DNA from 3 places in the Lysinibacillus sp. FSL R5-0849 genome. Region 2 is predicted to be linked to each of the others. Evidence: predicted binding sites of a transcription regulator. Region 2 holds the regulator's gene; each other region holds the start of a gene.
The links. Region 2 encodes LexA, which represses DNA repair genes until DNA is damaged. Its sites were predicted from a motif close to CGAACATATGTTCG; they were not measured.
Positions count from the first base shown of each region.

Region 1: the regulator LexA is predicted to act here: its motif matches at 3,956-3,969, upstream of ruvA (Holliday junction branch migration protein RuvA).
Region 3: the regulator LexA is predicted to act here: its motif matches at 5,540-5,553, upstream of uvrB (excinuclease ABC subunit UvrB).

Region 1 covers NZ_CP152004.1:3,280,721-3,289,125, forward strand. Annotated here, with positions in the region: gene tgt (tRNA guanosine(34) transglycosylase Tgt) at 10-1,155, opposite strand; gene queA (tRNA preQ1(34) S-adenosylmethionine ribosyltransferase-isomerase QueA) at 1,212-2,252, opposite strand; gene ruvB (Holliday junction branch migration DNA helicase RuvB) at 2,270-3,274, opposite strand; gene ruvA (Holliday junction branch migration protein RuvA) at 3,293-3,913, opposite strand; gene MKY80_RS16150 (phosphotransferase) at 4,025-4,903, opposite strand; gene MKY80_RS16155 (LysM domain-containing protein) at 4,893-5,900, opposite strand; gene MKY80_RS16160 (transcription repressor NadR) at 6,042-6,575, shown strand; gene MKY80_RS16165 (thiol-disulfide oxidoreductase DCC family protein) at 6,650-7,042, opposite strand; gene pheA (prephenate dehydratase) at 7,064-7,942, opposite strand; gene MKY80_RS16175 (ACT domain-containing protein) at 8,125-8,405, opposite strand, start outside.
Region 2 covers NZ_CP152004.1:1,209,264-1,217,668, forward strand. Annotated here, with positions in the region: gene MKY80_RS05655 (DUF2339 domain-containing protein) at 1-1,720, shown strand, start outside; gene MKY80_RS05660 (A24 family peptidase) at 1,981-2,733, shown strand; gene MKY80_RS05665 (gamma-glutamyl-gamma-aminobutyrate hydrolase family protein) at 2,768-3,490, shown strand; gene lexA (transcriptional repressor LexA) at 3,596-4,213, opposite strand; gene MKY80_RS05675 (LysM peptidoglycan-binding domain-containing protein) at 4,332-4,694, shown strand; gene MKY80_RS05680 (recombinase family protein) at 4,691-5,356, shown strand; gene def (peptide deformylase) at 5,376-5,954, opposite strand; gene MKY80_RS05690 (GNAT family protein) at 6,079-6,606, opposite strand; gene MKY80_RS05695 (DUF896 domain-containing protein) at 6,796-7,029, shown strand; gene tkt (transketolase) at 7,155-8,405, shown strand, end outside.
Region 3 covers NZ_CP152004.1:683,621-692,025, forward strand. Annotated here, with positions in the region: gene secA (preprotein translocase subunit SecA) at 1-2,167, shown strand, start outside; gene MKY80_RS03190 (competence protein ComK) at 2,533-3,069, shown strand; one part of gene prfB (peptide chain release factor 2) at 3,173-3,244, shown strand; one part of gene prfB (peptide chain release factor 2) at 3,246-4,274, shown strand; gene MKY80_RS03200 (competence protein ComK) at 4,315-4,824, opposite strand; gene MKY80_RS03205 (IDEAL domain-containing protein) at 5,051-5,299, shown strand; gene uvrB (excinuclease ABC subunit UvrB) at 5,627-7,606, shown strand; gene uvrA (excinuclease ABC subunit UvrA) at 7,614-8,405, shown strand, end outside.

The sequences.
Region 1 (8,405 bases), 2.1 Mb from region 2:
AGTAATTGGTTAAAAGTTTTTCGCATCTGGTCCATTAAAGCCATATTTCTCGAAAAACTCTTCTCGGAAATCACCAAGACGATCTTGACGAATTGCCTCACGTACTTGTTCCATTAGCTTTAATAGGAAATGTAAATTATGATAAGACGTTAAACGAATACCGAATGTCTCTTCTGTGCGAATCAAGTGACGAATATAAGCACGTGAATAGTTTTTACATGTATAGCAATCACAGTTCGGATCAATTGGCCCAAAATCACGAGCATATTTTGCATTCTTAACGACTAAACGACCTTCTGATGTCATCAGTGTACCATTACGCGCAATACGTGTTGGCAGAACACAGTCAAACATATCAACACCACGAATGGCACCATCGATTAATGAATCTGGTGAACCTACTCCCATTAAATATCGAGGTTTATTTGCTGGCATTAACGGTGTTGTGAACTCAAGAACACGGTTCATAATATCTTTCGGTTCTCCAACAGATAATCCGCCTATAGCGTAGCCTGGGAAATCTAACTCGACTAATGCTTCTGCAGAACGACGGCGTAGATCCTCGTACTCACCGCCTTGAATAATTCCGAATAACCCTTGTTCTTCCGGACGATTATGAGCTTCTTTGCATCTTTTTGCCCAACGTGTTGTACGATCTACTGATTGCAGCATATATTCATGTGTTGCAGGATACGGTGGACATTCATCGAAGGCCATCATGATATCCGAGCCTAAGTCATTTTGAATTTCCATCGCTTTTTCTGGACTTAGGAATAATTTATCCCCATTAAGATGATTACGGAAATGAACGCCTTCCTCTTCAATTTTACGGAACTGACTTAGCGAGAATACTTGGAAACCGCCTGAATCTGTTAAAATTGGTCGATCCCAGTTCATAAATTTATGCAGTCCGCCTGCTTCCTTGACGATATCATTGCCTGGACGAAGCCATAAATGATACGTGTTAGATAAGATAATACCGGCATTCATTTCTTTTAATTCCTCAGGAGACATTGTTTTAACCGTTGCTTGTGTCCCAACTGGCATAAATGCTGGCGTTTCAAAAGAGCCATGTGGTGTATGCACGATACCAAGACGTGCTCCTGTTTGTTTACATGTATGAAGTAATTCATAGCGAATTGCTGGTTGTGTCATAAAAATAAAAACCCTCTCTGATCTGAAGTAAAAACAGTACTCCGATTATTTCTTTTTTATTCTTTTGGTCGAATAAACATAGCATCACCAAAACTAAAGAAGCGATATTTTTCTTCTACAGCTTGCTGATAGGCACTTAAAATAGTTTCTCTAGTGGCTAGCGTACTCACTAGCATAACAAGTGTTGACTTTGGCAAATGGAAGTTTGTAATTAAACCATCCACCACAGAAAACGTATAGCCTGGATAGATGAAAATAGATGTCCAACCTTGCTCTGGTCGTACCTCACCACCATATTTAGAGCCAATTGTCTCTAATGTACGTGTGGAGGTTGTCCCAACAGCTATTACCTTACCGCCATTACGCTTTACACGATTAATCGTGTCTGCCGCTTCGTCCGTCACACTATAAAATTCGGCATGCATTTCATGGTTTTCAATGGAATCCACACTAACAGGACGGAATGTACCAAGTCCGACATGAAGAGTAATAAAGACAACCTCTACCCCTTTTGCCTTTACTTGTTCTAATAATTCTTCTGTAAAATGTAGACCCGCCGTTGGAGCAGCAGCTGAGCCACGTTCTTTCGCATAGACCGTTTGATAGCGATCTTTGTCTTCTAATTTTTCTCGAATATAAGGCGGTAATGGCATTTCACCAAGCTGCTCTAATATTTCATAAAAGATTCCATCGTAATGAAATTCAAATGTTCGTCCACCATGGTCAAGCTCACCTGTACAAGTAGCTGTTAGCAACCCATCTCCAAATGTGATAACTGTCCCTACTTTTACGCGTTTTGCTGGTTTTACAAGGGTTTCCCACTCGTCTGAACCTGCCAATTGCTTCAGTAATAATACCTCAATATGGGCGCCTGTCTCCTCTTTTACACCCATTAAGCGAGCCGGTAAGACCCTTGTATCATTTAACACAAGACAATCTCCCGCACGTAGCTCATCTAAGACATGTGCAAAATGGTGATGCTCAACTTCAATTGAGCCAGGTGTCACAACCATTAATCGACTAGCTGTACGATCTACTAATGGTGTTTGGGCAATAAGCTCCTCTGGTAATTCAAAATCAAAATCTTCTACACGCATGAAAAAAACTTCCTTCTTTATGTTTGTTGGGGATACTCATATCCAAAATGTTCGTAGGCTAAATGTGTCGCCACTCTTCCTCGTGGTGTGCGTTGAATAAGCCCAATTTGCATGAGATAGGGTTCATATACATCTTCTATCGTCACCCGTTCCTCACCAATTGATGCCGCAAGCGTATCTAAGCCTACAGGACCTCCTCGAAAGCGCTCAATCATGTTCGTGACAAGTTTATGGTCAATATGATCAAGCCCTCTTGGATCCACTTGTAACAGCTCTAAAGCTTGCTTTGCAAGACCCTCCGTTATCATACCATCTCCAAGCACCTGTGCATAATCTCGTACTCGTTTCAATAGGCGATTGGCAATTCGAGGTGTACCACGAGAACGTCTCGCCATTTCCATTGCTGCTATTTGCTCAATTTCTACCTCAAATAAATGGGCACTCCGAGCAACAATTTCAGCAAGAGAAATATCATCATAGTACTCTAAGCGTAATAATACACCAAAGCGATCTCTCAGAGGGGCTGATAAGGCGCCAGCTCTTGTGGTAGCACCTACAAGGGTAAAGGGAGGTAAGTCAAGTCGTACAGAACGTGCTTCAGGACCTTTTCCCACCACAATATCTAAACAGAAGTCCTCCATTGCTGGATATAACACTTCTTCAATGGCACGAGGTAGTCGATGAATCTCATCAATAAATAAAACATCGCCAGGCTCTAGTGAGCTTAAAATCGCAGCTAAATCTCCTGGACGTTCAATTGCAGGACCACTTGTCATGCGCACATTGACACTCATCTCATTTGCTATAACAGCAGCCAATGTCGTTTTACCAAGCCCTGGTGGTCCATATAACAACACATGATCTAAACTTTCCTGCCGAAGTTTTGCTGCCTCAATGAAAATTTGTAAATTTTCCTTTACTTTATGCTGCCCTATGTATTGGGCTAACCTTTGTGGGCGTAAAGATAATTCAAACTGTTCATCATAGCCACTTGCCTCACTAGCCATCATACGTTCAGACATGCCTCTTCCCTCCTTTCCTTATTTTAATTTTAATAATAGTTGTAACGCTTGTTTCATAAAGGCATCTGTCGTTTCAAGCTTGTCGTTATCCTCAAGCTGCGGGCGAATTTTTTCGAGCTCCTTTTCAGAATAACCAAGTGCCATTAAAGCAAGTATCGCTTCTTCTAATTCGTGTTTATAAGCATTAACGCCAAACAATGGCAGTTCATCTTCTGTACTCGGCAGTTCAATTGTCTCTAATAAAGAGCCTAGCTTCCCTTTTAAATCTAATATCATCTGACGTGCGGTTTTTTTACCTACTCCAGGGAACTTCACTAAAAACGCTTCATCTTCCCGTTCAATCGCACTGATAACCTGCTGTGGGTTGCCAGTCGCTAAAATAGCTAGTGCCCCCTTTGGACCTATTCCAGATACTAAAATTAACTTACGAAACAGCTCACGTTGATCTAGATTCGGGAAACCGTAAAGCATTTGTGCGTCCTCTCGTACATGTAAATGAACATAAATTTGTTGTTCAAGCGCTGATGTTCGAAATGCAAACGGATTGGGTGTATTCAATTGCCAGCCAATCCCCTGTTGTTCTAGCACAATATATTCTGGTGTAATACGAGTAATTAGTCCTTTTAAATAATCATACATCTATATTCCCTCACAATCATCGTCTTCGATTATAGCATATAGCGAACGAATGCTCGACAGAAAGTAGTATCCAAAACGCTGTTCAAGACAAAAATGACCGCCAAATGACGGTCATTTCTTCACAAATCTATCAATATCGTACCACAGTTTTGGCCAATAGGTGAGGGCTCGTTTAGTAAATGGTACTAAATAATCTAAAAATACTAGTTGCTGATCAAGTGGCAAATCCACAGCAAAAAGCCATTCTCGCAACAGTTCATTCGGATATTTTAAACGATGAAGCTTTCTTTTATCAAGTCGTTTCAGCTCTGGTAACTCCGCAAAGACTTTAGCTAAATCATAATCGACTGCAGGTAGTACCCGATGCAACCATAAAATATATTCGTCATCGGCTTCTCCAAGATGCGCCAAATCAAAATCAATTAAACGCAATTGTCCGTCCGTGCACCATAAAAAATTATGATGTACAACATCCCCGTGCAATAGTGTAATTTCTTTTTCAGCTACATCCTCTAGGGCAATTAACTGCAGCGATTTATCACTATAATGCAAAATTTGGTCGATTTCTTCTTTCGTTAAGAAAGCCCGAAACTCATTTCTTCTGCTTTTAAAACGCATATGACGCATTTGCCATTTTAAAAGTTGTGAATAGGTATGCAAGCCAGGCAAGCGTTGCCAAGCGATTTTTTTATATGTGTCATGTAAAGCTATTAGTAGTTGAAGAGATTCCTTCCGATCCTTTTTATGAGCAAAATTGGCACCATGGCTTCCTTCTTGCCATTCTTGCACTATGAGCTGCTCATCATCACTCCGGACTAATGGTAGGATAAGGTTAGGTTCAATTCGACCTAGCTGGCGATGAATTGTTCTTACCTTCTCTGCAATCTCTAGTTGTTTTGCTCGTTTGACAAAATAAGTATTCGATCGATATCTATATTTCCAAATATTTGATTTTACCTCTTCGACAATATACGCTTTTTCACCATCGATAAGGCGTCATCCCGCCTGGGAAATAATGCGGTGACATCCAAGGTCCTACTGATGACGGGCACGGCGGTGGACAATGCGTTGGGCATGGTGGTGGTGGACAATGACATGGATCCATTTGCCATGCAGGCATTGGCATCGGCATCGGTTGTGATTGACAGCCACAAGGTTGTGCATCACAGCCACATGATTTGCCCATGCTCATTTCAGGCATCATATTAAATTGTGGCTGCATTTGTTGATTAGGCGTGTGGAAAAATGGTGATGTGGACTCCAAGAAGTCTTCCATCCCGCCCACTTTATTTTCTGGCATCTCAAAGGACATCGGCTGCTGCGGCATCATATACTGCTCGGCCTGTGGCTGCATTGGCATTGGCCACCACATTTGATGATGATAAATTGGTTGATGGCAGCTTGAGCAATGTGGTACAGCAGGCATATGTGGCATGATATGCATTGGCGGTGGTGCTGGCTGTGGCATTGGATGTGGCATTGGCTTCGCTACAGGTGGTGGTGGCGGTGGTGGCGCTGGTTGTATTTGTACTGGTGGTGGTGTTGTGACTGTTTGCTCTATTTGTGGCATGACTAATTGTTGGTGCCAATTCATTTCTACAGGCTGTGGAACCCACATCGGTTGTTGTGGCATCTGCATTGGCATAGGCATTGGTATAGGTATTGGAATCATTTGTGGCTCTGGCATTGGCATTGGAGCTGGCGGTACAATTGGTGGTGGTGGAGGCATTGGCCTCTGTACCTCTTTTTTCGGAACTTCCTTAGGTGTTTCCTTATGCATCTGTGATTCCTTTTTTGGCATTTCTTTATGTGACTCTCTATGTGGCTCTTTGTTTATTTTTTCAGGCAAAATAATTTCCATGCCCGGGACAATATAATCTGGGTTGGCAAGATGGACATTGAGCCGCTTCAAATCTTCAAACGAAATGCCGTACTCTTTCGCAATCTTCCACAATGTGTCTCCCTTTTGAACAATATGAATACGCAATTTTTTCCTCCCTTCCTCTCTACGTATCATATGTTCAATGTTCCATTTGGATACAAAAATTTCAACAAGTTAGAAATGCTTCATGGTACACTAACCTATAGGGAATACTGTTTCCATTATTACGGGCAGAGGTGATCTCTTATGAAAAAAATGTTAGGCGAGGAACGCCGACTGCAGCTATTAGCGCAATTACAAAAAAGTAAAGCACCTATAACAGGGACAGACTTAGCTAAATTCGCCAATGTTTCTAGGCAAGTTATTGTCAATGATATGACTTTATTGAAGGCGAGAAACGAACCTATTATCGCTACGAGTCAGGGTTATCTTTATATGCATCAGGAGCAATTACAGCAAACTGTTGAACGCACATTACCATGCATACACACATCTGAGCAAACAGAAGATGAGCTAATGACGATTGTAGATTGTGGGGGAACCGTCAAAAATGTTATGGTTGAACATCCTATTTATGGCGAACTAACGGCCTCTATCATGGTGTCAAACCGTCATGAGGTAAAACAATTTATTGAACGAGTTAATGCCACTCATGCTAATTATTTATCTGCACTAACAGGAGGCATTCATCTTCATGTCATTACAGCCCCCTCTGTGGAAGTATTAACATTAATTGAACAAGCCTTACACAAAAAGGGCTATTTGGTGACAGACCAATAAAAAAAGCACAGTATTTTCTCATACTGTGCTTTATTATTTCATTCGATGATGACTCGTTCCACTCCCCCAATCTATTAGGAGAGAAATCGTTGTCTTTGTGAGGGGGTAGGTAAAAGGCATTCCTTTTTGGTGCCAAATAAACGATAGCGGTGCTTCGCAAACCGTCTATATAACAAATTGCGAATAATTGGGGGTACCAGAATGAACAGATAATAGCAAGGCCAAACCTTCTCCAAATTTTTGGCTATTTTTAAAGCTGCCGTCGACTCAACATATACTTTCCCATCTTCAATGAGGATCACACTATCTATTTTTTCGGATATATTAAACTGTCGGAGTAATGCTTGACCGACATCACTTTGTAATGACGCAAATTGAAAATAACCTGCTTGATCATGTTTGATAATAAATTGAACGGTGCTATCACAAAAGTTACAGATACCATCAAATAAAATGATCCCACGCATTATATTTCCCCCTTAGAGCTATTATGCTTCGTCAGATGTAAGATACGTAAAGTATGTACCTAATGACTTTACTTTGCAACCTAGTGCAGCAAGTTCTTCCATTGCACCGCGCATCATTGGTACTTTTTCATCCGCTAGCACATCTATCATGAAGAAATAATCACCTAGTCCTGTCTTTAATGGACGCGATTCGATTTTACTTAAATTCAGTTGACGCCATGCAAAGACAGAAAGCACTTGATGTAATGCCCCTGAACGGTCAGTTGGCAATGTAATCATTAAAGTTGTTTTCGCTTGCCCCTCGGATAATTCTTGTGGCAAACGTTGATTTTTCTTAGACAGAACAAAGAAACGAGTATGGTTAAAATGGAAATCATGGATATCGGACTCTACTATTTCAAGGCCATATTTTTCTGCGGCAGCTGCATTTCCAACCGCTGCTATACATTGCTCTGGGTTTTCGGATACATATTTAGCGGCAGCTGCTGTTGAAGTTGTTTGTTGAAGGGGCACATGACTGAAACGATAAAATAAATATTTATGGCATTGCGCTAGAGCATGTGGATGGGAATAGACCCCTTCGATAGACTGCCAATTATCCATTTGCGCTTTATTGACCATTAAATGCTGCTGTATTTTCAGTAATAATTCACCTGTTACATATAGTGATGCTTCATGGAATAAGTAATCAAGTGTAAGCGTAACTGAACCTTCTAAGGCATTTTCTAATGGTACAACGGCTAAATCTACCTTTCCCTCTGCTACTGCCTCAATGCATTCAGGAATCGTTGCACAAGGTACAAGCCACTCATTTGGAAAAGTAGCCTTTGTTGCTAAGTATGTAAATGATGCTTCCGGTCCTAAATATGCGATTCGATTTTCCCATTGTTGCTTTGTCATTGCAAAAACCTCCTTTATGGAATAAGGAGCAGTCCCTAGCGATTGATGTATCACTGAGGGACAGCTCCTTATTTGAGCTTTGGTATCGTATTATTACTCCAGTGCTTCAAGAGCATATGGATTATTAAACACGATAATTGTCATTTTTGTCAAAAATTAAAGGATCGAACACCTTACTATGATTATAAAGCACCAGAACTAATGACTTCCGCTGACTCAACAAAATCTAACCGTTTTAATTGCTGAATTAGGTCATCAAGATCACATGTCATACTTGTTACATCTAGTGATAATGTAACATTGGCACGCCCCTGAATAGGGATTGTTTGATGAATCGTCAATACGTTACAATGTGTAATTGTCACAGTTTCTAGAAGCTTAGCAAGTGTTCCTTTTCTATCTTGAAGCTGTAAAAAGACTGTTAAAATGCGTTCCTGCACGATTGAATGAAAAGGAAAAACCG
Region 2 (8,405 bases):
ATTATCGGTAGGATTGGCGATTATCGCTTATATTCTGGAACGTAGAAAAGTAGGCTCACCTGCTATTACGGTCTCATTATATGGTGGAGCATTCATTGTTGGGATATTAACGACTGCAGCTAGTGCCATTTTGTATGAAATCATCCATCTTACACCAGCACTTGGTATTACGGTTCTTTATATTGGCTATGGTATTGCCATAAGTTACTTAAAGAAAAATGAGGCATTAACTGTTTTTGTTGCTTTTACCTCGTTATTACTACCTTATTTATTAGAATATATGGACTTTAGTACCGTCATTATTTTACTATTTGTTATCGTTTTATTTGCCATGCTGCAATTGGTTGTCCAACAGCACAAGCAAAAGCTTGCTCTTTATATTTCAACCTTTTTCTCAGTGCTAGCAATAGGTGTTGTAGCATTTATGAATCATGACAAGCAAGTTGTCTTTGCTTTTGGTTTACTTGCTATACTAGCAATCTTTTATGTAAGCTGGTGTCGATTATATAATGCACAATCTAAATGGAAACCTCTTCATATTGGTCTCCAATTTTCGTTAGGGTCATTTAGTTTATTGCTGATGAACCTGATCATACGTTCACTCGAATATGGAGAAGCGGTGCTACTTATTTTCATTGGTTTATTAATAGCATTAGCGTTTTATAGTCATCGTCAAAAATGGCAGGAAGTATTTGATAGTGCTATAACACTCGCGTTTATTGCCGTATGTAATACGCTACTTATTATGAATATCCCTGATAAAGTGGATGATTTACTATATCCATTGATCGCTTTTGCAGGTGTAATGATGAGCTTACGATTACGTGCCAGTATGATGAAGGTAGTCACATCATTTTTCCTTGTGATTACATTATTGCTAAACTTCATTTTCCATGAACCGACACCATTTATTAGCTTTGAGCATTTAAGTCTGTTCATGCCAATTATTTATCTAGTAGTCATTTACTTGTATGCTAGACGCCCAAAAGAAACGTTATCACCTTTTGAGAAAGTCATGAAGGATTTATATGCCATAGATATTTTAGCAGTAATAGCCACAGGCTACTTCTTAGCATATATGAGCAAACTAGATTCAGCCTATTTCGCGGCAACAAATGGTATTCAGTATTTGATGTGTATTGCACTAGCTGCTTTGTTTGCAGGATCTCTGCTCGTGTCAGAGAAATTCAAAGGGCGTGCTTTAACACCTGTCCTTGGAGCATTCTTTATAGTATTATCTTTGATGATCAGCACAAAGCCTTCTATGATGGATAGCTTAAATATGATGACCAGATTAGTTTATATAGCAGTAATTATGGCGATTATTGTAGACGTTCTAGTAAAGGGCCGTATTTATCGGCTGTATGAAGAGCGAATGGGGAAATATGTAGACACTATTGTTAGCTCAGGTGTCGTACTCACAATGATCTCAATATGGGGGCTTGTTCATCAATTTACGTATAGTCATCTACTTGATTGGAAGCTAAGTATAGCTCTTACAACGATTACATTATTCCTCACAGCGAGCATTTCGCTATGGCTTAGTTCCACACAACATTTAAAAACGCTTCGTACTACAGGTTTTGTTATTTTAGTCATTGCGTTTATCAAGCTTATTTTCTTTGACTTATCAGCCCTTGATTTATTAATTAGAGCTGTTCTATTTATAACAATTGGTGGCATTGGCATGCTGTTGTCTGGTAGGTTGCTGAGGAAATAAATTGAAGAGATTCCAATAATTTTTGGAATCTCTTTTATATTGTGCTAAACTGATACTACTCTTACTCTACTCCCTCTTTCTTCGTACCTTATGACTTCAAACCTTTTATGAAATATTCTTCAAATACATCACTCATTTTCAATGTCCATTGTTTTGAATAACATTCGATACGTGGATTGCTGAGCAAGACTACAATAATTATATGAATAGGCGCATCATACTTATTGTATGGGCGCCTATTGGTTTAGGAGGACATAAATTTGGAAATGGCTTATACAATTATCATTTTTTTAGTTGGTCTAGTCTTTGGCTCTTTTTATAATGTAGTTGGCTTACGTGTGCCGCGGAAGGAGTCTCTTGTATATCCTTCCTCCCATTGTACGAGCTGTCAGAGACAATTGACGGCTCTTGATTTAGTGCCAGTATTGTCTTATCTGTTTTTAAGAGGAACATGTAGAGGCTGTGGCTTTAAAATTTCTTGGCTATATCCAGTGATAGAATTGTTAACTGGGGGATTATTCGCCTTTGCTTATTTGGAGCTAAACTGGAGTTTAGAATTTATAGTAGCTTTATCGTTCATCTCATTGTTAGTCATTATAGTTGTTTCAGATTTTATCTATCTGTTAATTCCAGATAAGATTCTTTTATTCTTTTTGCCTTTTTTGGTCATAGGACGTGTACTGTCACCCTTAACACCTTGGTGGGACAGCCTAGTGGGTGCACTCGTTGGTTTTGGCATATTATACAGTATTGCGGTCTTATCGAAAGGTGGAATGGGAGGGGGCGATATTAAATTCTTCTTTTTAATTGGTCTCGTTCTCGGTACTATTCATACGTTGTTGACTTTATTTATTGCCGCTATCATAGGTATGATAATCGGAATAGTTGTCTTATTAAAGCATAAACAAGGAAGACAAACACATATTCCCTTTGGTCCATCTATTGCATTAGCCGCTACTATTGTTTATTTCTACGGAGATTCGTTCATCAATTGGTATTTAGGTTATTGGTAAGTGTTTAATCTTCAATGTTGTGGAGGGGAATCAAGTGAAGCCGATTATTGGAATTACAGCTTTTGTAGAAGATGATTTATCAGCTCATTTAAATGCTGCTTACAGCAAAAGTATTATTAAGGCGGGTGGTATCCCCCTTATTATTCCGTTAGGTGTGGAGGAAGATGCTGCTCAAATTTTAGCCCTTACGGATGGCTTAATGCTATCGGGAGGCTATGATGTACATCCTTTTCTATTTGGAGCGGAGCCTTCACCAAAGCTAGGTAAAATTCATCCAGCTAGAGATGCCGTGGAATTAGCATTAATTGAGGCTGCATTTGTACGTAAAATGCCTATTTTTGGCATTTGTCGGGGTATCCAAATATTAAATGTTGCATTAGGTGGGACGTTATATCAGGACATTGATAGTGACCATTATAGTACGAAGCTAATCAAACATATGCAACAAGCTGGTAGGTCAGTAGCAACGCATTATGTACAAATTATTGCGGAGAATTTATTAGCGACTATTCTGGAACAAGAGAAAATTGCCGTCAATTCTTTTCATCATCAGTCAGTGAATGTACTAGCGGAGAATTTAAAAGTTGCAGCGAAATCAAGTGATGGCATTATTGAAGCAGTGGTGCATGAAGAATTACCATTCTGTTTGGCTGTCCAATGGCACCCAGAGGAATTAGCTGTAGCGGGAGATCAGCATGCACAAAAGTTATTTGCAGCATTTGTTGAAGCGAGCTTGAAATTTAAAAAAGAAGCATAGAGAGGTCATTGTAAAAAGAATCCAATAGTTAATGGATTCTTTTTTTTGCGTAAAAAAGAGGATATATGCTCAGTGAAGGAACACAATCCTCAAACCCTCATTTAATTAATGTACACGGCGGTAAAGACCAACAACTTGTCCCAAAATTGATACTTGATCGACGATAATCGGTTCCATTGATGAATTTTCAGGCTGTAAACGGAAATGGTTTTTTTCCTTAAAGAAGCGTTTTACAGTAGCTTCATCCTCAGCTGTCATGGCTACAACAATGTCTCCGTTAATGGCCGTTGACTTTTGCTTTACGATCACTAAGTCACCATCTAAAATTCCTGCTTCAATCATCGATTCACCCATAATTTCTAACATGAATAACTGATCCTCACTCGTGCCATATGTATCTGGCAGTGGGAAATACTCTTCAATATTTTCGATAGCTGTAATAGGAGAACCTGCTGTAACCTTCCCTACAAGTGGTACATGGATGACATGTTGCTTTTGGATGGATTCCTCAGGCTCAAGAATTTCAATAGCACGTGGCTTAGTTGGATCTCGACGAATAAAACCCTTTTGTTCTAATCGAGCCAAATGACCATGAACAGTTGAACTTGAAGCAAGTCCAACAGCTTCCCCGATTTCACGGACTGATGGCGGATACCCTTTAGCTCGTACCTCGTCTTTAATGAACGCTAAAATGTCCTCTTGTCTTTTCGATACTTTTTTCATGATTGCTCACCTCTTTTTTCTAATATCAATCTTCTTATTTGATAGTATAACAGAATGCGAACACGTATGCAAACATAGGTTCGAAAAGTGTTTGACAAAAACGTTTGTTCGCTTTATTATGAGAACATACATTCCGAACAAACATTCTAGAAATGAGGTTTTAATGATGACATGGCTAAAGAAAAATACACATATCACTATATTATTAGGTGCTTGTTTACTCTTCGCAAGTTACCTTTACATCACTGATCCGGGGGATGTTAATTACGCTGAAATTCAAATCGAACATGGGGATAGCTTGTGGTCGTTAGCAGAACAATACCGTGGTAAAATGAGTAAAGAAGATTGGATTAAGCTTGTCAAATCAGAAAATGAGTTAGCAGACATTAAAATCGTGGCAGGTAAATCTCTAGTCATTCCAGTTTTGAGTGATCAAGCCAGTCCCATCAAAACTATTGAAATTGCGAGAAACGAACAATGAAAAATAATCAAATGACGGCTGTTGTCTATTGCCGAGTAAGTACTGAAAAAGAAACGCAAAGCTCCTCATTAGAGCGCCAACAAGAAGAATTAGTGCACTATGCTAAAGAACAAGGCTATGAAGTAAAGGGTGTTTTTAAAGATAAGCATAGCGGTTATGATGTTGAACGCGAAGGCTTACTTGAAATGCTTGATTTTATAAAAGAGAAGGAAATAAAAGCTCTTTTTGTACAAGATGAAACTCGTTTAGGTCGTGGAAATGCAAGAATGGCAGTATTGCATTTATTACAAAAATCAGCAACAGATGTTTATTCGATGCGTGATGCAGGACCAGTCCAATTAAACGAAATGGATACGATGCTACTAGAGATTTTAGCAATTGTAGAGGAATATCAACGTAGAATACATAATGCAAAAATCCGCAGAGGTATGCGACGTGCTGTTGAAAATGGCTATCGCCCTGAAAATAACCTATCCAATCGTGGCAATCCACATGGTCAGGAACGGAAAGAACTCCCTGTTGATGAAATTGTGAAGCTACGGAATCGTGGTTTTACCTTTGAGGAAATTTCCATTACGCTTAGAGGACTAGGCTTTGAGGTAAGTAAGGCAACCGTACATCGCCGATTCCAAGAGCATCAAGAAAGATTAGCAGGCAAATAATATAGCCCGCTAATTTTTTTTAATATAAGCTTTCAATAATAACATTTTTGGGTAGCTGAAAAGGGTTATCTTTATTAATTCGATCATAAAACATAATGCCGTTTAAATGATCGATTTCATGTTGTACAACGATAGATTCATAGCCTTTTAAAGACATAATAAATTCCTGTCCATCAATATTATAGGCTTTTACTTTAATTCGTTCATATCTTGGTACAAAACCGTGAACAGGTCGATTAACAGACAGACACCCTTCACCCTCAGGCAAATAGATCATATTGAAAGAATGGCTCATTACTTTTGGGTTAATGAACATCATTTCATGTTTTTGGTCGTGATTCTCAAAAAGTACAGCAAACATTCTCTTATCTACGCCAATTTGATTGGCAGAGAGGCCACTACCAGGACGGAGTTTATACTTTTTTATTAAAATCGGGTCTTGGCTGTTTTTTAAATATTGAAGCATAGAAAATAATATATGTCGGTCCTCTAAGGGAACTGGTATGGCAACGTCTTGCGTTTGTTTTCGTAATAGGTCTGAGTGTTCTTTTACAAAATCTTTCATAGTAATCATGTAATCAGGATGAAATTTTGCCATCGAAACATACCTCCTCAATAGGACTTCTTCAGAAGTTCATCAAGCTAAATTGTATGGTCGGATCATAGATGCAGTGCCCAACAACGTTTATAGGCGCGCATTTTCACAAGCGTTTAACGTTCTTCTAATCTTCTAATAAAATATTCCAATCTTCATGTAAAACTGCGTAATAGTATTCGTCCCACCATTCATTCCCATATGGTATACACTTTTTAAAATATCCTTCACGCCTCATTCCGATCTTTTCCATAACTTTATAGGAAGCGATATTTTCGGGCTGACACGTTGCAATAATTCTATGAAGTTTCTTTTCATTAAATCCATAGTCTAATACAGCACGAGCAGCTTCAGAAGCAAAGCCTTGATTTTGATAAGCTGGATTTAGTACCCAACCGATTTCATAAGTATGATCGCCGAAACAAGGATGGAAAACGATATGACCAATCACTTGCTCGCAATTATTTGAAACAATAGCAAAATGTTTTGCTTTGTCGTTACTATTTTCTGCAATAAATTTCTTTGCCTGTTCTTCATTGAAAACACCTTCAGGCATATAGTGCATCACTTTTTCATCTGAAGTATAGCTATAAACAGCTTCCCAGTCCTGCTCTTGAAATGTTCGAATGAGTAATCGCTTAGTTGTCACGTTCACATGTATATCCTCCAATAGATAGTTAAATTTTTCCTTCCATATAATATTTATACACTTCAAACATCTGGAAGTCATGTGTTTTTTATTTCAACAGCTTGAATAGGGGTTGGTATAACTGCATTTAATGGGAAACCGTGCTATACTTTGCATACTGAGTTCAATAAGGTAGGTACTGAAAGGTGTGTAACGATGTTATCAAAAGAAAAAATTAACCGTATAAATGAACTTTCTGCTAAAGCGAAAAGCGGTCAACTAACGGATGAAGAGGCAAAGGAGCGAACAGCGCTTCGTAAGGAATACTTAGATACATTTAGAGCAACAATGCGTGATACGATTGAAAACGTAAAAGTGGTTGATGCAGAAGGAAATGATGTCACGCCTGAGAAGGTAAGACAAGCGAAAAAAAATAAATTTCTAAATTAATGTGACACAATTCAATAAAGTATGTATGAAAATACAAATAGTATTACAAAAGCATTGTTTTCTAAAGCAATGTTGACTAAACTGTAGAAGAACAATTATAGGACGAGAAAGGATGTCACAATATAATGACTCAACATGCGGATTTATTAGCAATTAATGCTATCCGAACTTTGTCAATCGATGCTATTGAAAAAGCAAATTCTGGTCACCCAGGTTTACCAATGGGGGCAGCGCCAATGGCTTATACGCTTTGGACAAAACAATTACGCCATAATCCAGCGAACCCAAAATGGTATAATCGCGATCGTTTTGTATTATCAGCTGGTCATGGTTCCATGCTTCTATACAGCCTACTTCATCTAGGCGGCTATGGTTTACCAATGGAGGAAATTCAGAGCTTCCGCCAATGGGATTCATTAACACCAGGACATCCTGAATATGGTCATACAGTAGGTGTGGAAGCGACAACTGGTCCTCTAGGACAAGGTATTGCCATGACTGTAGGTATGGCAATGGCTGAGCGTCATTTAGCAGCTACTTACAATAAACCAGGTCATGACATCGTTGACCACTATACATTTGCATTATGTGGTGATGGTGACTTAATGGAAGGCGTTGCAGCAGAGGCTATTTCATTAGCTGGTCACTTAAAACTTGAAAAATTAATCGTGCTTTACGATTCTAATGATATTTCTTTAGATGGTGACTTAGAAAAGTCATTCTCAGAAAACGTACAAAAACGTTTTGAATCTTATGGTTGGAATTATTTAAAAGTTGCAGATGGCACAGATGTTGATGCGATTAATGCAACTATTGAAGAAGCTAAAAAATCAACTGGCAAACCAACATTGATTGAAGTGAAAACAGTGATTGGTTTCGGTTCTCCAAATAAATCGGGTAAAGCAGATTCTCATGGTGCTCCACTTGGTACAGATGAAGTGGTATTAACAAAAGCTGCTTATGAGTGGGCACACGAGCCTTTCCAAATCCCTGCTGAAGTATATGATACGTTTAATGCTGCAGCTGAAGTGCAAGGAGCACAGTCTGAAGAAGCTTGGAATGCGAAATTTACTGCTTATAAACAAGAATTCCCAGAGTTAGCAGCTCAATTTGAACATGCTATGAATGGTGAATTACCAGCAGACTTCGCTTCTGAATTACCAGTGTATGAAGCTGGTAAATCTGTAGCAACACGTTCTTCTTCTGGTGATGCGATTAATGCTATCGCTAAGAAAACACCATCATTCTTTGGTGGCTCTGCTGACCTTGCAGGCTCTAATAAAACAACGATGAAGGGTGCAGGCGATTTTTCTGCAGACGATTATGCTGGTCGCAACATCTGGTTTGGTGTTCGTGAATTTGCAATGGGCGCTGCT
Region 3 (8,405 bases), 530 kb from region 2:
TTTAAACGCGATTACTGGTAAAGGCGTGCATGTTGTCACAGTCAATGAATATTTGGCTAGCCGTGATGCTGCTGAGATGGGACAGCTGTACAATTTCTTAGGTCTTACAGTAGGTTTAAATTTAAATAGCCTGTCTAAAGAAGAGAAGCGTGCGGCGTATGAAGCGGATATTACTTATAGTACAAACAATGAATTAGGATTTGACTATTTACGTGATAATATGGTGCTTTATAAAGAAGAGCGTGTTCAACGTCCGCTTCACTATGCTGTCATCGATGAGGTTGACTCGATTTTAATTGATGAGGCGCGAACGCCATTAATCATTTCGGGTCAGGCTGGGAAATCAGCACAGTTGTACAAACAGTCTAATGCGTTTGTACGGATGTTAAGTGCAGAAACAGATTACACCTATGAAGAGTCAACAAAAGGTGTTACATTAACGGATGCCGGTGTTGAAAAGGCTGAAAAGGCATTTGGCATTGACAATTTATTTGATTTAACACATGTCCGCTTAAATCATGCCATTAACCAATCGTTAAAGGCACATGTGAGTATGCATAATGATGTTGATTATGTTGTCCAAGAGGGCGAAATTGTGATTGTTGACGGCTTTACTGGTCGTTTAATGAAAGGGCGCCGATATTCGGATGGCCTTCACCAAGCTATTGAAGCTAAAGAAGGCGTTGAGATTCAAAATGAATCGATGACAATGGCTACTATTACGTTCCAAAACTATTTCCGTATGTACCAAAAGCTTGCAGGTATGACAGGTACAGCGAAAACAGAAGAAGAAGAGTTCCGCAATATTTACAATATGAGCGTTATTGCGATTCCTACGAATAAGCCAATTGCTCGTGATGACCGTCCAGATTTAATTTTTGCTTCTATGGAAGGAAAATATAAAGCGGTGGCTGCTGATATTGCAGAGCGCCATAAGGCAGGACAACCTGTGCTTGTTGGTACGGTTGCGATTGAAACATCTGAAATTATTTCGCAATTGCTTGATAAACATAAAATCCCTCACAATGTACTGAATGCAAAAAACCATGAACGCGAAGCAGAAATTATTGCTAATGCTGGTTCAAAGGGTGCTGTAACGATTGCTACAAACATGGCGGGTCGTGGTACCGACATTAAACCTGGTGAAGGTGTATTAGAAATTGGCGGGTTAGCAGTTATTGGTACTGAGCGACATGAATCCCGTCGTATTGATAACCAGCTTCGTGGACGTTCTGGTCGTCAAGGGAATCCAGGGGTGACACAATTTTATCTATCACTAGAAGATGATTTAATGCGTCGTTTCGGTTCAGATAATATGAAGGCTATGATGATGCGTTTAGGTATGGACGATACACAGCCATTGCAATCAAAAGTTGTGTCGAGAGCTGTAGAATCAGCGCAGAAACGTGTCGAAGGTAATAACTTTGATGCTCGTAAGCGTTTATTACAATATGATGATGTTCTCCGTCAGCAACGTGAGATTATTTATAAAGAGCGTTATGATGTTCTAGAAACAGAAAATATGCGCGTCCTTGTGGAGTCGATGATTCAAGAGACGATCGACAATGTTGTCGGACTCTATACACAAGGTGAGCAAAAAGATTGGAATCTAAAGGCTATTGATGACTTTGTAGCTGCTAATTTGCTAGAGGAAGGTCAACTAAAAGTAGCTGATTTCCAAGGCAAATCTGCAGAAGACATTAACCAATTGATTTCAGAAGCTGTCCACGCTCGATATGATGAAAAAGAGGAAGAGCTTACAGCAGAGCGTATGCGTGAGTTTGAAAAAGTTATTTTATTACGTTCTATTGATACAAAATGGATCGATCATATTGATGCTATGGATCAACTTCGTCAAGGTATCCATCTGCGTGCATACGGTCAAAATGATCCGCTACGTGAATATCAACAAGAAGGTTTTGCGATGTTCGAAGATATGGTCGCTTCCATTCGCGAGGATGTTGCGAAGTATGCAATGAAGGCTGAAATTCGCAGCAATCTTGAGCGTGAAGAGGTGGCGAAAGGTCAGGCTGTTAATCCGAAAGAAGAAGGCGGTCCTGCTCCGAAAAAGCAACCCGTTCGTAAAGCTGAAAATATTGGACGCAATGATTTATGTCCTTGTGGAAGTGGTAAGAAGTTTAAAAACTGTCATGGTGCAGCTCAATAATAGAAATGGAAAAGATCATTTTAACTGTATGTTGAAATGATCTTTTTTTGTATAAAAAAATAAAATATTGTCATAAAAGTCATAATTTATAGACAATAGTAAAATGTGGGTATACAATAGCTGTAATATTAGGAATTTAGTTTTAGAGAATACTTCTATTATTATTTACTATTATCCTAATAATTAGATGGGTTGGAAAACAAAGAATTAAGAGTGACAAAAGATTGAAGATGGGGTGGGAGAAATGTGGGTGGAAATAGAGTTTTCCAAGCAATTTCGACTTGTAGAAAAAATCGGGAATGTACGGACATTGGTATATTCTTTTTTTATTTAGGCTGAAAACATAAGTGCATAAAGGGGGAATAATGATGCATAAGAAGGATATTATGAGTAGTGAAACTATGTTGTATATGCCTGTGTATGATTCCTTTGGAAATTTATGTACTCGGGTGATGGAAAAAAGTAAAGATTATATTTCTAAAATACCGCCGACAAAGTTAATGGACTATAATCTGCGTTATTATGGTTCTAGCTTAAGAGGGGCTTTTGATGGATCAAAAATGATTTTAGGTAAGCTTAATAAAAACCCAATCGTTGTGGATGAGCGAGGGAATATTTTATGGTTTCCAAGCAAGTCACCTCTACATCCGGAATGTATATGGTTTGCTGTCCATCATATTGAAGAGTATTTCTCTGTGGATAAAAAGAGTACAAAGATAATCTTTACGAATGGTCAGGATATTATTGTAGATGTTAGTGTCAAAACGATAGAGTATCGTATTCAGCGGGCATTTTTATTAAAATATAGATTAGAGCGAAGAACGAAGCATTTACTTGTTCAATATGATCGTGTGAAAGTATTTCAACGTTTTGCGCTTGGTATGCTTGAGGACGAGACGTAGAGTAGTGTTTTTATGTATGTTTTCCTCGGTAAAAACGTTATAATAGTAAGATCGGAGCTTTCACACTAGTCTCCATTACTAACGTTCGGAGGATTTTACAATGATTGAATTAGCAGATGTACGCAATGTGTTAGACACTACAGCCAAAAAATTGGTGGACTTCAGGGGGTCTCTTTGACTTAGAAAACAAAGAGGCACGTATACAGGAGCTAGATGAAATGATGCTAGAGCCCGGATTCTGGGATGATCAGCAAGGTGCACAGGTGATCATTAATGAGGGCAATGGTTTAAAAGCAATCGTCAATGAATATAAAGAGTTAGAAGAAATACATGAGAACTTAGATATGACACTGGAGCTTTTACGTGAAGAGCCAGACGAAGAATTGCAGGAAGAGTTAGGAAAAGAACTGGTAGAATTCCAACAAAAAATGGCTGATTTTGAGCTGCAATTATTATTGAGTGGTCCATACGATCAAAACAATGCTATTTTAGAGTTGCATCCAGGAGCAGGTGGAACAGAGTCACAAGACTGGGGTTCTATGCTACTACGTATGTATACACGATGGGCTGAGAAGCGTGGCTTTAAGGTGGAAACAATGGATTATCTTCCTGGTGATGAGGCAGGTATTAAATCTGTAACCATTTCAATTAAAGGTCATAATGCTTTCGGCTATTTACAAGCCGAAAAAGGTGTCCATCGCCTAGTGCGTATTTCACCATTTGATTCATCAGGCCGTCGACATACTTCTTTCGTTTCTTGCGATGTCATGCCAGAATTTGACGAAAATATTGAAATTGATATTCGTACAGAGGATTTGAAAATTGATACGTATCGTGCGACAGGTGCGGGTGGTCAGCATATTAATACAACAGATTCAGCTGTTCGTATTACACACATCCCGACTGGTACGGTTGTACAATGCCAAGCAGAACGTTCACAAATTAAAAACCGTGAGAAAGCGATGGCTATGTTAAAAGGGAAATTATATCAATTAGAGTTAGAGAAGCAACAGGCGCAGCTTGATGAGATCCGTGGTGAACAAAAGGACATTGGCTGGGGCTCGCAAATTCGCTCGTATGTATTCCATCCATACTCAATGGTAAAAGATCACCGTACGAATGAAGAAACAGGGAATGTCGGAGCGGTAATGGACGGCGATGTAGATCCATTTATTAATGCTTACTTACGTTCAAAAATTAACTAATAGCCATCCCCCAAGAGTTGTTTCTTGGGGGATTTTTTAGTTAAAAGAATGGATGATAGGGTGAATCTTGACTAAGTTGTTTTCGTTCATTCATGTAATGTTTATAGAGCATAGAAGCATTCACAAACTGTTTACTAATAGAAGCATATTGAATAGGTAGCTCAATCTTTTGATCGTTTTTTAATGTGACCACACATCCTGTTTCGCTCGGCGTAATATTGATAATCGCATGGAGCCCTATCCATATATTATGAATGGAATTAGGTGAATAGGTTGGTAGAAAGATGCAAGGAAAACCATAATCAAAGGCCACGACGATTGGTAGCTTATGTTGATTACCAAAAAAGCGTTTAGCAGATTGCTTTGCTGCTTCATAGGTGGAGCCTAATGAAATACAAGATTTTCGCAGTACATGCATCGGCTTCCGAGTAACAATTAGCTCATTATGTTTGTCTATAACATGAGTGAAAACTTTAGTGTCATGCTGAACTGGTTGGAGCAAGTAAGTGTTAAAGGAAATTAAATAGCCATTTACAAATTTACTAGTCATTTTGGAAGTGCCTCCCTTTTCTATTGATAACCGTAGTGTAATACATAAAATGAATTTCAAAAAATATACAAAGTAATGAAACAAGGTTGATAAATGAATGAAATGCTTAGAGAATTTGCTTTAAATTTCACGAGTTTACTAGTTAATCCAAGTTATTTTCAAATCGTAAGCATTGCTTTTTAATTTCAATTTTCATATAATTTAGAAAAGGATCGGGGTGAGATCGTTGGATAAATATTATTCGTACACAGATTTTCTAAAAGCCGTTGGTCAGTCAAAAAAAGTTGATGAGGCAGAGAAATTATTAAACGAGATTTATTTAGATTTATTTTTAAATCGTATCCAGCGTATGCATCGACAAGAGCAGCTCATCGTTTTAATAGATAGAGCGCTCGATGAAAAAGATGAAAACGCATTTTATCAATACGCAACCGAACTCAATTCCTTGCAGCAATCAGAAGATGAATCATATTAATAATTCCGCTCTCCGCGACTATGGAGAGCGGGATTTTTTTTGGAGATGATAGAGTGGCTGTGCCATTCACCTAATGTATAAAAAGTATTGCTCTAAAAATGAGAAAAGAGAAGGAACGACTACCATTCTACAATTGACATCTCATTACTAGATAAGGCTTGAAAACCTGACGAAACGGCTATTATGAGAGTAGAAGGTTGAGTATCCATATTCCATTTTAGGGATAGAAAAAAAAATTTACAAACATTCGTTCGTTAAATGTTCGAAATTTTAATATTGCTATGCTAAAATATATGTACAAATTGGAAAGAAAGGACGGGGACAGGTGTGCAAACTTTTGATTTACAAGCGCCATATCAGCCTAATGGAGATCAGCCACAGGCAATTGCGGAATTAGTGGAGGGTGTGAAAGCAGGCAAGCGTCATCAAACATTACTTGGTGCAACAGGAACTGGGAAAACATTTACGATTTCAAATGTAATCCAGCAGGTTAAAAAACCGACACTCATTATGGCACACAATAAAACGTTGGCGGGCCAATTATATAGTGAGTTCAAAGAGTTCTTTCCAAATAACGCTGTAGAATACTTTGTTAGTTACTATGATTATTACCAACCAGAAGCCTATGTACCGCAGACAGATACTTATATAGAAAAGGATTCTAGCATTAACGATGAAATTGATAAGCTACGCCACTCTGCAACTTCTGCATTATTTGAGCGTGATGATGTCATTATTATTGCATCTGTATCCTGTATTTACGGTCTTGGTTCTCCAGAAGAATATCGTGAAATGGTTGTCTCGATCCGCACGGGTATGGAAATTGAACGTAATCAGCTACTGCGCAAACTTGTAGATGTTCAATATGAGCGCAATGATGTTAGTTTTACACGCGGGACGTTTCGGGTACGAGGAGATGTAGTAGAGATTTTCCCAGCCTCACGTGATGAGCATTGTATTCGTGTCGAGTTTTTTGGGGACGAAATTGATCGCATTCGTGAGGTAGATGCTTTAACTGGAGAAATACTATCAGATCGAGAGCATGTCGCTATTTTCCCAGCATCCCACTTCGTTACACGAGAAGAAAAAATGCGAAAAGCGATAGAAAACATTGAAAAAGAATTAGAGGATCGTCTAGCTTTACTGCGTGCCGAGGATAAATTATTAGAGGCTCAGCGTCTAGAGCAACGGACACGTTATGATTTAGAAATGATGCGTGAAATGGGCTTTTGTTCAGGGATTGAGAACTATTCACGTCACTTAACTTTACGTGAAGCAGGTGCGACTCCATATACGTTGCTTGATTATTTCCCTGAGGACTTTTTGCTTGTCGTAGATGAAAGTCACGTAACTCTTCCACAGGTACGAGGGATGTACAACGGTGACCAAGCGCGTAAAGGGGTACTCGTAGAACATGGTTTCCGTTTGCCATCTGCGCTAGATAACCGTCCATTACGTTTTGAAGAATACGAAAATCGAGTACATCAAGCTATTTATGTATCTGCCACACCTGGACCCTATGAGTTGGAACATACACCAGAAATGATCCAGCAAATTATTCGACCTACTGGTTTACTGGATCCATTAATAGATGTCCGCCCAATTGAAGGGCAAATAGATAACTTAATCGATGAAATTCAAGGTCGAATTGCATGTGATGAGCGAGTATTAGTAACAACGCTAACAAAGAAAATGTCAGAGGATTTAACGGCCTATTTGAAGGAAATGGGCTTAAAGGTTGAGTATTTGCATTCTGAGATTAAAACATTAGAGCGTATTGAGATTATTCGTGAGCTACGGAAGGGCACTTACGATGTACTAATTGGAATTAACTTATTGCGTGAAGGACTTGATATTCCTGAAGTATCACTTGTAGCCATATTAGACGCGGATAAAGAAGGATTTTTACGTTCAGAACGTTCACTCATTCAAACGATTGGCCGAGCTGCGCGTAATGCGAACGGTCATGTCATCATGTATGCAGATCATGTAACCGACTCGATGAAAAAGGCGCTCGATGAAACAAAACGTCGTCGTGAATTGCAAATGGCCTATAACGAAGAGCATGGTATTACGCCTCAAACCATTAGTAAAAAAATACCAGAAGTAATTCGTGCTACACAAGTGGCAGAAGAAGAAAAATCCTATGTAACAAAGGCGACGAAGGGCAAAAAGCTGACAAAGGCAGAAAGAGACCAGCTCGTAGCTTCTCTAGAAATAGAAATGAAGGAAGCGGCAAAAGCGCTAGATTTCGAACGTGCAGCTGAGCTTCGAGATACAATATTTGAATTGAAGGTAGAAGGGTGAATGACTTGTGAAAAATACTGAAATTGTCGTGCAAGGTGCACGTGCTCATAATTTAAAAAATATTAATGTCACAATTCCACGTGATCAATTAGTCGTTTTAACAGGATTATCAGGATCAGGTAAATCTTCATTAGCATTTGATACGATTTATGCGGAGGGACAACGACGTTATGTCGAGTCTCTTTCCGCCTATGCGCGTCAATTTCTTGGGCAGATGGACAAACCAGATGTTGATGCAATCGAAGGATTATCGCCTGCTATTTCAATAGACCAAAAAACAACGAGTCGTAACCCACGCTCTACGGTAGGGACGGTTACAGAAATCTATGATTACTTACGTTTACTATATGCACGTATTGGTAAGCCGATTTGTCCGAATCACGGGATAGAAATTACTTCCCAAACGATTGAGCAAATGGTGGACCGTTTATTAACTTATCCAGAAAGAACCAAAATGCAACTCCTTGCTCCAATGGTTTCTGGACGTAAAGGAACACATGTAAAACTGCTAGAAGATTTAAAAAAGCAAGGCTTCGTTCGTGTGCGAATTGATGGAGATTTACGAGATTTAGATGATGCGATTGATCTTGATAAAAATAAAAAACACTCTATTGAGGTAGTGATCGACCGTGTTGTAATGAAGGAAGGTGTCGCTGCACGTTTAAGTGATTCTTTAGAGACAGCTCTTCGTTTGGCCGATGGTCGTGTGCTTGTAGATGTCATGGAGCATGAGGAATTACTATTTAGTGAACATCATGCCTGTCCTATTTGTGGTTTTTCTATTGGTGAGCTAGAGCCA